4 regions of the Actinomadura keratinilytica genome follow, and region 2 is predicted to be linked to each of the others. Evidence: riboswitches for the same ligand, from Rfam matches in the RefSeq annotation. Region 2 holds a riboswitch; each other region holds the start of a gene.
The links. A riboswitch is a leader RNA that binds a small molecule or an ion and turns the genes downstream of it on or off. The one in region 2 is predicted to bind cobalamin.

Region 1: linked by a shared signal. The riboswitch ahead of ABD879_RS24105 (CbtB domain-containing protein) and the one ahead of ABD879_RS10955 (ABC transporter substrate-binding protein) in region 2 are both predicted to bind cobalamin.
Region 3: linked by a shared signal. The riboswitch ahead of metE (5-methyltetrahydropteroyltriglutamate--homocysteine S-methyltransferase) and the one ahead of ABD879_RS10955 (ABC transporter substrate-binding protein) in region 2 are both predicted to bind cobalamin.
Region 4: linked by a shared signal. The riboswitch ahead of cobN (cobaltochelatase subunit CobN) and the one ahead of ABD879_RS10955 (ABC transporter substrate-binding protein) in region 2 are both predicted to bind cobalamin.

The regions. Positions count from the first base shown of each region.
Region 1 is NZ_BAABDO010000092.1:10,286-14,491, forward strand. It holds gene ABD879_RS24100 (cellulase family glycosylhydrolase) at 1-1,311, opposite strand, end outside; cobalamin riboswitch at 1,600-1,789, shown strand; gene ABD879_RS24105 (CbtB domain-containing protein) at 1,823-2,047, shown strand; gene ABD879_RS24110 (CbtA family protein) at 2,067-2,801, shown strand; gene ABD879_RS24115 ((2Fe-2S)-binding protein) at 2,833-3,546, opposite strand; gene serA (phosphoglycerate dehydrogenase) at 4,062-4,206, opposite strand, start outside.
Region 2 is NZ_BAABDO010000024.1:14,767-18,972, forward strand. It holds gene ABD879_RS10945 (DeoR/GlpR family DNA-binding transcription regulator) at 1-411, shown strand, start outside; gene ABD879_RS10950 (HAD family hydrolase) at 462-1,079, shown strand; cobalamin riboswitch at 1,881-2,081, shown strand; gene ABD879_RS10955 (ABC transporter substrate-binding protein) at 2,258-3,451, shown strand; gene ABD879_RS10960 (FecCD family ABC transporter permease) at 3,448-4,206, shown strand, end outside.
Region 3 is NZ_BAABDO010000001.1:140,761-144,966, reverse strand. It holds gene ABD879_RS00600 (AraC family transcriptional regulator) at 1-738, opposite strand, end outside; gene ABD879_RS00595 (MBL fold metallo-hydrolase) at 840-1,781, shown strand; cobalamin riboswitch at 2,146-2,369, shown strand; gene metE (5-methyltetrahydropteroyltriglutamate--homocysteine S-methyltransferase) at 2,480-4,206, shown strand, end outside.
Region 4 is NZ_BAABDO010000081.1:25,862-30,067, reverse strand. It holds gene ABD879_RS22655 (HNH endonuclease family protein) at 1-149, shown strand, start outside; gene ABD879_RS22650 (alkaline phosphatase family protein) at 182-1,918, opposite strand; cobalamin riboswitch at 2,064-2,187, shown strand; gene cobN (cobaltochelatase subunit CobN) at 2,247-4,206, shown strand, end outside.

The DNA of each region.
Region 1 (4,206 bases), on a different contig from region 2:
GGTGTAGGCGACCTGGCAGGCGCCCGAGTCGGTCGGCGGGTCCGTGGGGTCGCCGCCGTCCCCGGGCGTCGGCGGGATCAGGTACGGCTGCAGGATGCTCTGCTTGGCCTGGTTCACCGTCGTCCAGTCGTCGTTGAGGATGCCACCGGTGTCCCCGGAGTTGGGGTTCCACGACCAGTACGTGAAGCTCATCCCCGTGACCCCGGTGCCCGCGTAGGCGAGCAGCCTCTCCAGCCACACCTTGTCCTTGGGGTCGGCCAACGTGGTGCCGAACTCGCCCAGCAGCAGCGGGGCGGTGTTCTGCTTGTAGAGGTAGCCCCACTGCTGGTCCCAGATCGCCGGCAGGTTGTCGGGGAAGTCGGCGGCGTCGAACCAGGGCTGGCGGTAGACGGAGATGCCGTACTCGTGCGGCGAGTACACCAGCCGGTTGGGCACGTCCAGCCGCACCGGGTACTCCCCGGCCTTCGACAGGTTGCCGCCCCACCAGCCGCAGTGCTCGTCGGGGATGTCGTCCCAGGAGTTGGGGTTGCCGCCGCTGGGGCAGCTCACGCCCTCGACGAAGATCAGCCAGTCGGGGTTGACCGACAGGATGGCGTTGCCCGCGCGCTCGGCCGCCAGCCGCCAGTCGCGGGCCGGGTCGCCGCAGCCCCAGCACGCGCCGGTGCCGCCCGGATCGGTGCCGTCGGCGTGCGGCTCGTTGTGCAGGTCGGCGCCGATCACGGTGGGGTTGCCCGCGTAGCGGCGGGCCAGCGCCTTCCAGTCCTCGATCCACGTCGTCTCGGAGACGGCGGGGGTGTACCACAGCGCCGACTGGCCCGCGCTGGTCGGCCGGTGCCGGTCCAGGATCACCCGCATGCCCTTCTGCCCGGCGTAGGCGATCACCTTGTCGAGGATCTCCAGCGGGTGCAGGCCCGCCAGGTCGGGGTTGGAGACCGCGTCGACGCTGGTGGCCTGGGCGTCCGGCTTCAGCGCATCGTTGGAGTAGGGCACGCGCAGCGTGTTGTAGCCGAGCTCGGCCATCTGGTCGAGCATGGACCGGTAGCCGCGCGACCACAGGCCGTGGAAGGTCTTGTTGTCGGTCTCCATGCCGAACCAGTTGATGCCGGTCAGCCGGACCGTCTGGCCGGTGGCGTCGACGATCCGGTTGCCGCTGGTGCTGAGGTATCCGGTGCCGGTGCCTGCAGGGGCCGCGGCGGCGCCCGGCGGGCGGACCAGCACGGCCGTCAGCGCGGCGGCCACGAGGCTCAGGCAGACGGCCAGCGCGGCCATCGCCCGCGCCACCGGCGGTCGTACAGCTGCGGGACGGGTCATGGCTCGGGCGCCTCCAGGTCGGGGGAACGGGTCGGAAAGCAGATGCGGTCGCGGTTCGTGGGAGCGAACGCGGAGGGCGAATCGCCGGAGATTGTGGGAACGCGCCGTCCGCAGGGTCAACGAACCGCGGACCGGGCGGCGGATTTTCACGCCGTCCGCCCGTACGGCGCCCGTTCCACCTCGTGAAGCGCCGCCGCGTCCGCCGCGGCGCCCTTTCACGGGGCGGGCGCGGCCCGCACCGCCCGCTTGAGTGACAGAGCCCGTACTTGACGCTGGACCACCGCAAAGGGGACGCTCTTGTCGACAAGTGCACATCGAGGCGACGGTGCGCAGGAACCTGGTGCGAATCCAGGACGGTCCCGCCACTGTGACCAGGGAGCCTCCCCCACTCGACGACCACGGCCGGAAGCCCGGCTGGAAGGTCGGCGGGAGGCGCTGATCTGGGAGTCAGGACACTGACCCGTCGTCCTCCCGCAACCGGGGCGAGTGAACCCCGTGAGGAGACCTTGAGATGGCCCAGACCGCCGTTTCGTCGACGCCTGCCGGCGAGCGTCCGGCCCCCGTCCGCATCCCCCTCCGCCAGGTCCTGCCGTGGGCGGTGTTCGCCGCGGTGCTCGGCCTGGTGCTGATCTACTTCGTCGGCGCCGAGCAGGGCGCCACCTCCCTCATCGGCGGCAACTGGGTGCACGAGTTCACCCACGACGGCCGCCACCTGCTCGGCTTCCCCTGCCACTGACCGGCGGGCCGGTGCGCAGATGATGAGATCACTGCTGGTCCGCGGCATGCTCGCCGGGCTGGCTGCGGCAGCGCTCGCGCTGCTCGTCGCCTGGCTGTACGGGGAGCCGCAGGTGGAGCACGCCATCGCCGTCGAGGAGGCCCACGCCGCCCACGAGGGCCACGGGGGCCACGAGGAGGAGGTCGTTAGCCGCACGGTGCAGAAGACGGCCGGGCTGATCACCGCGCTCGGCGTGTACGGCGTCGCGCTCGGCGGGCTGTTCGCGATCGCGTTCGCGGTCGCCTACGGCCGCATCGGCGCGTTCGGCGCCCGCGCCACCGCCGCACTGGTCGCGCTGGGCGGGTTCGTGGCCGTCGAGCTGGTGCCGTTCCTGAAGTACCCGCCGACGCCCCCGGCCGTCGGCAACCCGGACACGATCGGCGGCCGTACCGCGCTGTACTTCGGCATGGTGGCGCTGGGCGTGCTGTCGGTCGTCGCCGCCGCCATCGTGTTCCGCCGCCTGCTGCCCAGGCTGGGGGCCTGGAACGCCGCGATCGCCACCGCGGCCGGGTTCGCGGTCGTGCTGGCGCTGGTGTACCGGCTGACGCCGACGCCGGACGCGGTCGCCGACGGGTTCCCGGCCACGGTGCTGTGGGACTTCCGGATCGCGTCGCTGGGCGTCCAGGTCGCCCTGTGGGCGACGCTGGGCCTGGTGTTCGGCGTGCTCGCCGAGCGTGCGGTTCGGCGGCCGTCACCGGCCGCCGCGGCGGCCTGATCGGCGCGCCCTCCTGCGCCGTGCCGGCCGCTCAGGCGCGGCGCAGGAGGGCGCAGTCGCCGCACATCTCGCCGCCCGGCGGCACCCGGTAGTACAGGCAGCAGCTGCGGCGGACGAACCCGTCCGGGGTGAACGAGCCGGTGCCCGCCAGCGGCGCATGCCCGAACAGCTCCCGCACGAGCGTGCCGACCGGCTCGGCCAGTTCGGGCCTGAGCGTGCCGGCGCGCAGCGTTCCGGCGAGGGCGGCGGACGCGTTGCCCCACAGCAGGCCGTCCGCGAGCCGGACGATCCGCAGCAGGGTGGCGCGCAGCGGCCGCAGCTGCCCTTCCACGACCGTGCGGTGCACGAGCCGGGCGGTGGCGGCGGGGTCGCCGGCGGCGCGCCAGCCGCCGGGGTCGGCGAGCCAGAGCGCGATCGGCGCGCCGGGGGCCCAGCGCCAGTGCAGCCCGGACAGGTCGGGTACGACGCCGTGCGCCGCGGCCGCCACCACGGGCGACCACAGCCGCGACGCCAGCCCCTGGAAGAGGATGGACGCCGCCACCCGGCGCTCCGAGGTGCCCAGCCGCCGCGCGTAGGCGTCGGTCAGCCCGCCGAGCCGCGCCGGGTCGGGTTCGGGCAGGGGCCGCCAGGTGGGGTCGGCCTCCTCGGCGGGGTCGGTGGCGATCTGGAAGTAGGGGCCCAGCCGGGCCGCGTCCGCCAGCGCCCGGCGGACCTCGTCCGCTCCCGCCCGGTCAGGTGCCGCCATGTCGGCGATCATGCCAGGCCGCCGCCCGTCCGGCGGGAGCGGACCAGCGGGTCAGCGGGCGGAGCGGCCGCCGTTGTCGCGGCGGTCCAGGGCCGTCTGCAGCGCGCGGGCCGCCTCCTCGGCGGCGTCGTCGGCAGGCGTGGGCGTGGTACCGGAGTTGCTCATGATCGCTGTTCCTCGTGGTGGTTCGTCGGAAGAGTGAACGACGGGCTTACGGCCGGCACCCTGCTCCGCGGCGGGTCGCCGGCCTGCCGTATCAGGCCCCGCCGCGGCGGCGAAGGATGCGTACCACCAAGCGCATGACCCTGCCCACGTTACCGGCTCGATTCCCGGAATGTCCCGATCCGTGGCCGAACTTTCCGAATGCTGAGACAGTCGGCGAAGAATCCGCAGGTGGGGGCCGTCCCGGGGAGGCCCGGGGCGAACAGCAAGGCGGGCGGGGCGCGCCGAGCGCACCCCGCCCGCCTCTGCGGAGGTCAGCCGTCGAGATCAGCCGTCGAGGTCAGCCGTCGAGGTCAGCCGTCAAGGTCGACGCGGCGGCCCATCTCGGCGCCGATCTCGTCCCGGATCACGTCGATGAGCTGGGTCGGGATGGCCGAGTCGACGGTCAGCGCGATCAGCGCGGTGCCGCCCTTGGCGTCCCGGCCGACCTGCATGCCG
Region 2 (4,206 bases):
ACCGCGATCCCGCTCGACCTGCACTCGGTGAACGCGCTGAGCGCCGCGCCCGATGTGCGGCTGCTGGTCCCCGGCGGCCAGATGCTGCCGGGCACGCTCTCGCTGGTCGGACACTTCACCGAGACCTCGCTGCGCGCGCTGCGCGTCGACACCGCCGTACTCGCGGTGTGCGGGCTGTCGGCCCGGCACGGGCTGACGGCCCACGACCTGGCAGAGGTCCCGATCAAACAGGCGGCGCTCGCCGCCGCACAGCGCAAGATCGCCGTGTGCGACGGTTCCAAGTTCACCCGGACCGGGCTCGGACATGTCTGCCCGGTCACCGATCTGGACGCGATCGTCACCGACTCCAGCGCGCCGCCCGGCGAACTGGAGAAGATCGAGGCCGCGGGGGTCGCGGTCATCCTGGTGTGATCTCCGGCCTGCGCCCGACGTTTCGAACGCGAGAGGAAGTGACGGCAGCCATGCCCGCGCCCGGCCCCGTGACCTCGGTCATCTTCGACATCGGCGGCGTGATCATCGACTGGGATCCGCTGCACCTGTACCGCAAGCTGATTCCCGACGACGCGGAACGGGAGCGCTTCCTCACCGAGGTCTGCTCCGACTCGTGGAACGCCGAGCAGGACCGCGGCCGTTCGTTCGCCGAGGCCGTCGAGGTGGCCGCCGCCCGCCACCCGGACCAGCGCGAGCTGATCGAGGCGTACTGGCGGCGGTGGCCGGAGATGCTGGGCGGACCCATCCCGGGCGTGCCTGAACTCGTCGCCGAGATCCACGGCGCGGGCACGCCGATGTTCGCCATCACCAACTGGTCGGCCGAGACCTACCCGATCGCCGTGCGCGAGTACCCGGTGCTGGAGCTGTTCCGGGACGTCGTGGTGTCCGGGGAGGTGAAGGTGTGCAAGCCCGACCCGGAGATCTTCCGGCTCGCCCTGCAGCGGTTCGGTGTGGCGCCGCACGAGACACTGTTCGTCGACGACAACCCGGTCAACGTGGCGGCGGCCGAGGCCCTCGGCATGGGAGCCCTCCTCTTCACCGACGCCACATCACTCCGCGACCGACTGAAGCCGCTCGGACTCCTGTAATCGGAAGGCAAACCAAGCCCCGCCGACTGCTCGCGATCCGCACGTCGGCATTCCCCGCCTCCAGAGGTCATTGCCGGGGCGGGATGGACGGCAACCGTCCCAGGGAATCTGTGCGCAATAACTAACGTACCCACACAAACACCTGGATCCGGTCCCCGAAGCGAGGGGCCGGCCAGCCCGTCCCCGCGCAGGCCGCGCATCGAGCAGGTCGCCGCGCACGCCGTTCGTCACCTGGCGTTCCTGCGGTGCACCGACACCGTCGCCCGTCAGGTGATCGATTCGGTCCCCGGGCTGCCCGGTGTTCTGGGCTCATGGTCGCCGGCCCCGGCCGGGCAACTGCCCGATGCCGGCGGGGGCGATCAGGTGGTCTTCGCGTCCCGCTGAGAACGCCCGCCCTCGCCGCCGTCCGGTGGGCGATGGAGTAGGCCGGGTGCGGCCGACGTCGCTGCTTCGGCGTCAAGCGTGGCAGCGGGCGTTGGTCCATCCGGAAGGTGATCTGCCGTCGGGCGCAGTGATCGCGCAGGAGTTCGGACGTGGCGAGCGATGGGGCCGTCCGGCCGAACAGGCCGGGCTCGCCGGGCACCTCGATGCACTTGATCAGCGTGCTGGTGGCACGCCGGGACCGGTGGTCGATCATTGGTGGGACCGGGTCGGCGTTGTCGCCGACATCATGCCGCTCAGCTCATCGCGTGAGCAGACGCCGTCGGCCACCCTGGCGGCACAGACGAGGCGTGGCCCGCCGCTCGTCTGCGTGACGCCTGCTCTTCGTGCAGGACGGTCGAAGCGGGACCTTGGTGCAAGTAGGTGGCAGGTGTCGCATGTGCCATCATTGTGCGCTGTAGGCGACGGCGGAACGAGGAAGCCGGTGCGAATCCGGCGCGGTCCCGCCACTGTGATCGGCGAGCGGATCCCGAACGACGCCACTGCCCGCTCCGGCGGGTGGGAAGGCCGGGACGAGCGTTGACCCGAGAGCCAGGAGACTCACGTCGTCGCTTCCTCGAAGGAACCCGGGGCGGATCTCCCCGGAGAGAGGACGGTGGACCGGGCATGCCCGAATTCCCTGCCCGCGCGCGGCGGTTCCGCGGCCGCGCGGCGGCCCCTCCCTGCGATCCGCCCCTTCCGCGCCGCGGACGCCGTCGCGGAACGGCGGTCGCGGCCCGTCGCAGGGAGAGACAGCGATGCTTCGTGCCTCGCATCGGTTCGGCGGTCTTGTCCTGGCCGCCCTGTTCGCGCTCACGGCATGCGGAGGCGGTGGCGGTTCGCCGTCCACGGCCGCGGATCGCGGCTGTGTCAAGGACTTCGACGCGTCCAAGGACTACTTCCCGGTCAAGCAGACCGTCCGGCACGCCGCCAACTTCACCCTGACCTACGCCAAGAACTACCAGGTCGTCACCGTCGAACAGCCCGCACCCGGGGCCAGGCCGGAGAAGTACGTGCTGGTGCGGTGCGGCACCCCGGCGCCCAAGGCGGAAGGCGATCTGGCCGGGGCGATCACGGTGGAGACACCGATCGACACGCTGTACTCGGCGTCCACCACGCACCTGCCGTTCGTCACCGAACTGGGCGTGCTGGACGTCCTGACCGGGGTGGCGCAGAGCGCGCCGATCAGCTCCCCGCAGGTGCTGGAGCGGGTGCGAAGCGGCGCGGTCGCCGAGTACGCGCGCGCCGGTCAGATCGACGTGGAGAAGGTGATCGGCGCGCGTCCGGACGTGCTGATGACCGGGGGCATCGAGGACAGGGACTACCCCGCCCTGCGCAAGGCCGGGGTGAAGGTGGTGGCCAACGCCGAGTGGCTGGAGTCCACCCCGCTCGGCCGCGCCGAGTGGATCAGGCTCATGGCCGCCCTGACCGGTACCGAGGCCAAGGCGAACGAGGTCTTCGGCAGGGTCGAGCAGGCTTACACGGCTCTGGCGGCCAAGGTCGAGGCCGCGCCCACGGTGACCGTCCTGCCCGGTCAGATGTTGCACGGCGAATGGGCGGTACCCAATGGCGGCAGCTATGTCGCCGGGCTCATCAAGGACGCGGGCGGCACCTACCCCTGGGCCTCCACCAAGGGAACCGGCAGCACGACGCTGGATCTGGAAGCGGTGCTGGCCAAGGGCAGGGACGCCAAGGTGTGGCTGGCCAACGTCACCGAGTGGAAGACCCTGGCCGACGTGCGCGAGGACGACCCCCGTTACGCCGAGTTCACCGCCTTCAAGACCGGGGCGGTGTGGTCGAGCAACAAGGCGCTCGGGCCCGGCGGAGGCAACGACTTCTATGAACGCGGGGTGGCCCGTCCGGACCTGATTCTGGCCGACCTGGTGGCCATCCTGCACCCCGATCTGGCCCCGGGCCACACTTTCACCTTCTACCGGCGGCTGGCCTCATGACGTCCCTGGCCGTGTCCGCGGTCCCGGCGATGGTCGCACGCCACCGCCGAGGACTGGTCCTTGCGGCTTCGGCGGTGGCGGCGGGGACGGCGCTGGTGCTGGCCGTGGCGATCGGCTCCACCACCATCCCCCTCACCCAGGCCGTGCCCGCCCTGCTGAAGACTCCGGGCGCCGACCCGGGCGCCGAGACCGTCATCTGGACGGTGCGGCTGCCGCGGGCGCTGACCGCGACCCTCGCCGGGGCCGCCCTGGCCGTGGCGGGCGTGCAGATGCAGACGCTGTTCCGCAACCCGCTGGCCGAGCCCTACATACTCGGGGTCAGCTCGGGCGCGAGCCTGGGAGTGGCGCTGGTGGTCGCCGGGACCGGCGGTGCGGCCGGCGCGTTCACCGCGGGCGTCGCCGGGCTCGGCCGGATCGGCGTGGTCGCGGCCGCGTCGGCGGGGGCGGCCGCGGTGCTGGTCATGGTGCTGCTGCTGTCGCGGCGGGTCCGGTCGGTGGTCACGCTCTTGGTCATCGGGGTGATGGTCGGCGCGGCCGCGACGTCGCTCATCTCCCTGCTGCTGGCCTGCACCGACCCGCGCCGCGCCCAGCAGTTCATCTCCTGGGGGCTGGGCGGCTTCACCGGGGTGTCCTGGGCGGACCTGGCGCTGTTCGCGCCGGTGTGCGGCGGTGCGCTGGCCGCCGCGCTCGCCGGGATCAAACCCCTCAACGCGCTGCTGCTGGGGGAGAACTACGCCCGCACCATGGGGGTGAAG
Region 3 (4,206 bases), on a different contig from region 2:
CATCGGAGGGCGGCCGACCAGTGCGGTGAACCGGCGTGCCAGGGTGGCGCGGGAGACGCCCGCCTCCGCGGCCAGGCTTTCGACGCTCCACGGCGCGGCCGGTTTCGTGTGCATCGCCCGCAGGGCCGCGGCGGTCACCGGGTCGTCCAGCGCGGTGGGCCATGCTCCGCCGGTGGCCTCGGCCATCCAGGCCCGGATCATGTAGATGAGGAGGAGGTCGAGCAGGTTCGGGAGGGCCACGCAGGAGCCGGGGCGCACCTCGTCCAGCTCACCGGCGAGCAGGTCGATCGCGGCACGGAGTTCGGGGTGGCTGCCGACCCGGTTCGGAATGTGGACGACCTCGGGCAACTCCGTCATCAGCGGGTGCATGCGGCTGCAGTCGAGCCGGTACTTGCCGCAGAGCATCTCCACTTCCTCGCGACCAGGTCGGCCTCGCGCCCCCGTCTCCGTAAGCCACTGCTCGAACGGCTCCGCCTTCCCCCCCGCGACCGACGCGTCGACGGGGGAATCGGCGATCACATGGCCGGCGCCGTGAGGCAGCAGCACCGCGTCGCCCACGCCGAGGGACATCCGGGCGCCGCCATCGGTCAGCAGCCAGCAGCCGCCTTTCACCACGACGTGGAAGCCCGCGCCGTCGTAGGGGGCCAGCCGCACGCACCAGCTTCCGCTCGTACGCACTCGGCGAAACCGGGGGTGCCCAAGACGCACGGCGGAGATGGCGTCACTCACCACGTCCATGCACCAAGATTATGCCCACGCATCATGTATGAGACGCCTTCTTATTCACTCGAGCCAAGTGCGCATTGAGCGGATCGTTCGGGGTTTTTAGGGTCGGGCGCATGACGAACGTGAATGTGAGCGTGCAGAGCATGTCGCTGGGGGACGTCGAGGTCATCCGGGTCGTCGAGTGGCACGTACCGTTCATGCCCACCTCCGCCATGTTCCCCGCCGTCGCCGCCGAGGTGTGGAAGGACAACGAGGACTGGCTGGCACCGGACCACTGGGAGCCGGACACCGACAGGGTGGTGGCCGCCCTGCAGAGTTGGGTGCTGCGCAGCAGTGGGCGGACCGTGCTGGTGGACACCGGAGCGGGTGCCGGGCGCGAGCGCCCCGGCATGGGGCCGTTCCACCGGGCCCAGAGCGATCTTCCCGGTCTGCTGGCGAAGGCCGGTGTCCGCCCGCAGGATGTGGACGTCGTCGTCAACACCCACCTCCACGTCGACCACGTCGGCTGGAACACCGTCGACGCCGACGGGCGGTGGGTACCGACGTTCCCCAACGCCCGGTACCTCATCCCGGCCGCCGACGACTTCCATTTCGGTCCGGACAACGCGTACGGCAACGGTGCGCGGGAGGTCGATCGCCTGATCTACGAGGACAGCATCGCGCCCATCCACCAGGCCGGGCAGGCCGTGCTGTGGGACGGCTTCCACCGCATCGACGAGCACCTCACCTTGGAGTCCGCGCCCGGCCACACTCCCGGCTCGTCGGTGCTGCGGCTCGTATCCGGGAGCGACCGGGCGGTCTTCGTCGGAGATCTGCTGCACAGCCCGGTGCAGATCCTCCACCCCTGCTGCAACAGCAACGCCTGCATGGATCCGGAACAGGCTGTGAACAGCCGTCGGCTGATCCTGGGGAGGGCGGCGGATGAACGGGAGCTGCTCGTCCCCGCGCACTTCGGCGGTGCGGGCGCCCTGGAAGTCCGCCGGAACAGCGCCGCTTTCGCCCTCGGCCCCTGGGCGGCGGCCGCACCGAAGGAGACGGCGCCACTCTCCGAGTGACCCTTCACCCTGGCGTCGTCGCTGCGGTTCCGCCAGGGCAGGACTGCGCCGATGACGGTGAGCCGTTGCCGGTGGAGCGCGTCCGGTGGATTTCGCAGCAGCGCGGTCGCCGGGCTGCTCCTGCCCGGTGGTGACGGGCCGAGCCTGGCGCCAGGGGTGGCGGCGTCGCGCCTCGCTGCCGGTCGGTGCAGCCTTCGACCACTGTAACGCGGTGTCTGCACCGGAGGCGGGCACGCGGCCGCCAAGTTGCACCGCACACAACCCAGGAGCGACGCCGGTGCGGCCGCCTCCGGCACTCGTGGCGCAGCCGCACCGACGTGGTTGCGGTCGGAAGACGGGCGGCCGCGCGGTGGCCGTGTGTCGCTACACTCGCTTGCGCGGATGGTTCATCCGGCCCCGGGCGGGGCCGGATGTCGTAAGAGGGAACCCGGTGAGAGTCCGGGACTGCCCCGCAGCGGTGAGCGGGAACGACCGCCGTCATCACGCACTGGGCCGTACGGCCTGGGAAGCGACGGCCAGTAGGACGCTCCTACACCGGTAGGAGCGACGCCCGCGAGTCCGAAGACCTGCCTCCGCCCGTGCGCCGACCGGCGTGCGGTGGTCTGCGGCCTCGCGGGAGGGCCTGCGGCCGGTACGCGCGTCGTACCCTGCGCTGCTCCCTTTCGCGCGGCCGCCTGTGGCTAGCGAGGGAAGCCGCCATGAACACCACCATCCTCGGATACCCCCGCATCGGGGCGCGCCGCGAGCTGAAGTTCGCCACCGAGGACTACTGGGCCGGGCGCATCGACGCCGCCGCGTTGGAGAAGGCGGGCGCCGACCTGCGCGCCGCCGTCTGGACCGAGCTGCGCGACGCGGGCCTGGACGCGATCCCGTCGAACACCTTCTCCTTCTACGACCAGCTGCTGGACACCAGCGTCCTGGTCGACGCCGTTCCGAACCGCTACCGCCACCTGACCGGCCTCGACCGGTACTTCGCCATGGCGCGGGGCGTCCAGGACGTCCCGCCGCTGGAGATGACCAAGTGGTTCGACACCAATTACCACTACATCGTCCCCGAACTCTCCCCGGGAACCAGGTTCCGGCTGGCGGACGGAGCGGCGGCCAAACCGCTGCTCGAGTACCGGGAGGCCAAGGCCCTCGGCATCGAGACGCGTCCGGTGCTGGTCGGGCCGCTCACCTATCTGCTGCTGGCCAAGCCCGCGGCGGACGCGCCCGCGGGGTTCCGCCCGCTCGAGCTGCTCGACGGGCTGGTCGAGGTGTACGCCGAGCTGCTGGAACGGCTGGCCGGGGCGGGCACCGCATGGGTGCAGCTGGACGAACCCGCGCTGGCGGCCGACCGGACCGAAGCGGAGATCGCCGCGCTCGCCCGCGCCTACGCGCGGCTCGGCGCGCTGCCCAGCAGGCCGCGCCTGCTGGTCGCCACCTACTTCGGCAGGGTCGGCGCGGAGGCGCTGCGCGTGCTGGCCGACAGCCGGGTCGAGGCCGTCGGGCTGGACTTCGTCACCGGACCGGACAACCTCGAGGTGCTCGCCTCGATCGGCGGCCTGCCGCGCAGGACCGTCGTGGCGGGCGTGGTCGACGGCCGCAACGTCTGGCGGGTCGACTCCCGCCGCGCGAAGGCCACGTGCGCCGCGCTGCTGGGGCTGGCCGGCCAGGTGGCGGTGAGCACCTCGTGCTCGCTGCTGCACGTGCCGATCGACCTGGACGCCGAGACCTCGCTCGACCCGGCCGTGCGGGAACGGCTGGCGTTCGCCCGCCAGAAGGTCGCCGAGGTCGTCGCGCTCGGCAAAGCGCTGCGCGAGGACGCCCCGGCCACCGCCGAGATCCCGGCGCCTCCCGCCGGGATCGACCACCGCGTCCGCGCCCGCCTGGACATGCTCGGCGACGCGCGCCGCGGCGACCGCGCCGCCCGGTTCGCCGCCCAGCGGGCCGCGTTGCGCCTGCCCGACCTGGCCACGACGACGATCGGCTCGTTCCCCCAGACTCCGCAGATCCGCAAGGTCCGCGCCGACCACCGGGCCGGTCGCATCTCCGCGGACGCCTACATCCAGGCGATGAAGGACGAGATCGCCCGCGTCATCAGGCTGCAGGAGGAGATCGGGCTCGACGTGCTCGTGCACGGTGAGCCCGAACGCAACGACATGGTCCAGTACTTCGCCGAGCAACTGGACGGATTCGCCACGACCGAGCACGGGTGGGTGCAGTCCTACGGTTCCCGCTGCGTGCGGCCGCCGATCCTGCACAGCGACGTCGCACGCCCCCGGCCGATGACCGTCGAGTGGACCACCTACGCCCAGGGCCTGACGAACAAGCCCGTCAAGGGCATGCTCACCGGCCCGGTCACCATGCTGGCCTGGTCGTTCGTCCGCGACGACCAGCCCCTGGCCGACACCGCCCGCCAGGTCGCCCTCGCCCTGCGCGACGA
Region 4 (4,206 bases), on a different contig from region 2:
TGCTGCGTCACCCGTTCATCGACGTTCTGTACGCCATGGTGCGTGCGGCCGCGTCGCCCGGGGCTGCGATGGTGATGGATCCCCAGGTGATCCCCATGCTCGCTGATCCGGTTTTTCACGGCATGATGCCGGGCTTGCGACGCTCGTAGCGGTGGTTTGAGCCGTGCGCCGCCGTCGATGATCAGCGGGGGGCGGGGGATGAGGGGGCGGTCGGCTGGGAGCCGAAGGCGGTGAGGAAGCGGTCGCGGAAGTCGCTCATCCTCCAGACGGGGGACTGCGGGGCGGGTTTGAGGCCGTCCTGCCAGCCCCAGGCGGAGATCTGGTCCAGCACCTTCGGGTCGCGGGCGACGATGGTGATCGGGACGTCCCGGCTCGCGCCCTCGCCGGTGATCAGCGGGGCGGGCTGGTGGTCGCCGAGGAAGACCAGCACGAGGTCGTCGTCGCCGTAGGTCTCCGCGTAGGAGACCATGGTGTTCAGGCTGTACTCGATGGACTTGCGGTACTCGGCGCGGATGCGGTCGCTGGGCGGCCAGTCGGCGTCCAGGCCCGCACCGCCCTGGGCGTTGAAGACCGAGCCGTCGCCGACCTGCCGCCAGTCGACGAGGCGGGGGACGGCCGCCCAGGGGGCGTGGCTGGACACCAGCGCGGTCTCGGCCATGACCGGTGTGCCGCGGGCCTCGCGCTCCTTGCGCTGGAAGAACGACAGGACGTACTGGTCCGGCATGGTGGCGTACGCCCAGCGCGGCCCCCGGTACCCCAGGGTCCGGTTGTCGTAGACCTGGTCGTAGCCGAAGAACCGGCCCTCCGGCCAGGCCCGGATGATGGCGGGCATGAGGCCGACCGTCCGCCAGCCCGCCCGGTGGAAGGCCCGGTTGAGCGTCAGCCGGTCGCCGGCGACCAGGTTGCGGTACCGCTGCTGGTTGTCGATCCACAGGCCGGACAGCAGCGTGGCGTGGGCCAGCCAGCTTCCCCCGCCGACCGTGGAGGAGGTGAGCCAGGCGCTGCGGGCCCCGATCCCGGCCTTGCGCAGGCGTTCGCCGCCGGCGTCGAGCACCGCCCCCACCTGGGCGGAGAACTCCGGGTCCTCGACGGCGTCGCGTCCGTAGCTCTCGATGAACGCGACCAGCACGTCCTTGCCGCGCAGGCCGGTCAGCAGCCGGTCGCCCGGCGTGGCGCCGAAGGCGTCCACGGCGGCCTGCCGGGCGAACACCTCCTTGTCGTGCAGGCCCTTGCGCACCGCCAGCACGCGCTTGTAGGCGAGCCGGGTGGTGGAGGACGACGCCACCGGCACCCCGGGGACCAGGTGCACGCTGAACACGGTGCCCACCGTCCACACCGCCCACAGCACCGCGACGGCGCGGGCCGCCCCGCTGTCGTGCCGGGCCGCGACGCCCGCCAGCCGCACCGCCGCCAGCGCCACGACCACGATCACGACGACGGCCAGCCCCACCGCCCCGGCCGGCGCCGCGACGCCGCCGACCCCGCCGTACTCGCCGGTGAAGAACTCCAGGCCCGCGCCGACGAACGCCCAGTCCAGCACCGGGTCCCACGGCCGCACCAGCACCTGGTAGAAGCCCATGTCGACGATCTTCACGACGAGCAGCATGCCGAGGACGGCGCCGCCGGCCCCCGCCGCGATCCGCCGGGCCCGCCCGCGCAGGACCAGCACGACGACCACGCCGAGGACCCCCTCGATCGGCACGCGGGCGAACGCGCCCGGGGTGAGCCTGTCGAGCCGGTTCGGCGTGAGCAGGGCGAAGGCCACCAGCAGGAACGCCAGGACGGTCAGCGTCCGCGGCCAGACCCGGCGCCGGCGCAGCGCGGCGAGCGCTCTCCGCGGGCGGGACGGGGCGTCTTGCGTCGTCGGGTCGCCGTCCGGCGGCGCCGTTCCCCGAGGGGACGGCGTGAAGACAGACACGAGAAGGTCCTCCCATACGCAGCCAGCCCACCACTGTCGCGCACGCCGGCTCACGGGGGAGACCGGTCCGCGCTGCCCGCCCCTAGGTACGGCGGCTGCGGGGCGCCGGTTCAGCCACGGCTACGATGACGGCCGACGGCAGGGGAGGAACCCGGTGCGAATCCGGGGCTGTCCCGCAACTGTGACCGGGGAGTCCGCCTCCGCACACGGCCACGGCGCACGCGCTGGAAGGCCGGAGGCCGCGACGCCGATCCGGGAGCCAGGAGACTCCGCGCCGTCGCGACCTCGTCACCGAGCCGGGGCGCGGACCCCGGAGGAGGCCCTGCCGATGCGTGTCCTGCTGCTGTCCACCGCCGACACCGAGCTGCTCGCCGCCCGCGCGGCCGACGCCGGCTACGTGACGGCCAATCCGGTGCGGCTCGCCCCCGAGGAGGCCGAACGGCTCGCCGAGGACGCCGACGTCGTCGTCGTGCGGCTGCTGGGCGGACGCAAGACCTGGCCGGAGGGCGTCGAGCGGCTGCGGCGCCGCGGCGGCCCGCCCGCGGTGTTCCTCGGCGGCGAGGCCGACCCGGACGCCGAGCTGATGGGCCTGTCCACCGTCCCGGCCGGGGTGGCGGCCGAGGCGCTGGCCTACCTGCGCGAGGGCGGCGTCGCCAACCTGCGGGAACTGGCCCGGTTCCTGTCGGACACCGTGCTGCTGACGGGCGAGGGCTTCGCACCGCCCGCCGCGATGCCGTCGTACGGGGTGCACGGCTCGTACGCGCACGACCCGGACCGCCCCACGGTCGGCGTCGTCTTCTACCGCGCGCACGAACTGTCGGGAAACACCGCGTTCGTCGATGTGCTGTGCCGGAAGATCGAGGAGAAGGGCGGCAACGCGCTGCCGGTGTTCTGCGGGTCGCTGCGCGGCGCCGACCCGGGCCTGCTGGACCTGCTCGGCAAGGCCGACGCGCTGGTCGCGACCGTGCTGGCGGCGGGCGGGACGGTCGCCGCGCAGGCCGTCGCGGGCGGCGACGAGGACTCCTGGGACGCCGGCGCGCTGGCGGCCCTGGACGTGCCCGTCGTGCAGGGCCTGTGCCTGACCGCGCCCCGCGCCGCCTGGCAGGAGTCGGACGGGGCGCTGTCGCCGATGGACGCGGCCATGCAGGTCGCCATCCCCGAGTTCGACGGGCGCCTGGTCTCCGTGCCGTTCTCCTTCAAGGAGGAGGGCCCCGACGGCGTCCCCGTGTACGTGGCCGACGAGGAGCGGGCCGCCCGCGTCGCCGGGATCGCCGTGCGGCACGCGCGGCTGCGGCACGTGCCGAACGACCGCAAACGCGTCGCGATCGTGCTGTCGTCGTACCCCACCAAGCACTCGCGGATCGGCAACGCCGTCGGCCTGGACACGCCCACCTCGGCCGTGCGGCTGCTGCGCGCCATGGCCGCCGCCGGCTACCGGCTGGGCGGCGACGACACGCTGTGGCGCGACCCCGACAGCGGCGACCCGCTCATCCACGCGCTGATCGAGGCGGGCGGCCACGACGTGGAGTGGCTCACCGAAGAGCAGCTGCGCGCCGCTCCCGCGCGGGTGCCCCTCGCCGCCTACCGCCGCTGGTTCGAGGCGCTGCCCGAGCCGCTGCGCGAACGCGTCCGCGAGCACTGGGGCGAACCGCCCGGCGACCTGTACGTGGACGGCGACGACATCGTCCTGGCGTCGCTGCGGTTCGGCAACGCCGTGCTGATGATCCAGCCGCCGCGGGGCTTCGGCGAGAACCCCGTGGCGATCTACCACGACCCGGACCTGCCGCCGTCCCACCACTACCTGGCCGCCTACCGCTGGCTGGACGAGGAGTTCGGCGCCGACGCGATCGTGCACCTCGGCAAGCACGGCACGCTGGAATGGCTGCCCGGCAAGGGGCTCGGCCTGTCCGCCGAGTGCGCACCCGACGGCGTGCTGGGCGACCTGCCGCTGGTGTACCCGTTCATCGTCAACGACCCGGGCGAGGGCACGCAGGCCAAACGGCGCGGGCACGCCACCGTCGTCGACCACCTCGTGCCGCCCATGGCGCGCGCCGAGACCTACGGCGACCTGGCCAAGCTGGAGCAGCTGCTGGACGAGTACGCCACCGTCGCCGACCTGGACCCGGCCAAACTCCCCGCGGTGCGCGCCCAGATCTGGACGCTGGTGCAGGCCGCGCAGCTGCACCGCGACCTGGGCCGGGAGGAGATGCCCGGCGAGGCCGAGTTCGACGACTTCATCCTGCACATCGACGGCTACCTGTGCGAGGTCAAGGACGTGCAGATCCGCG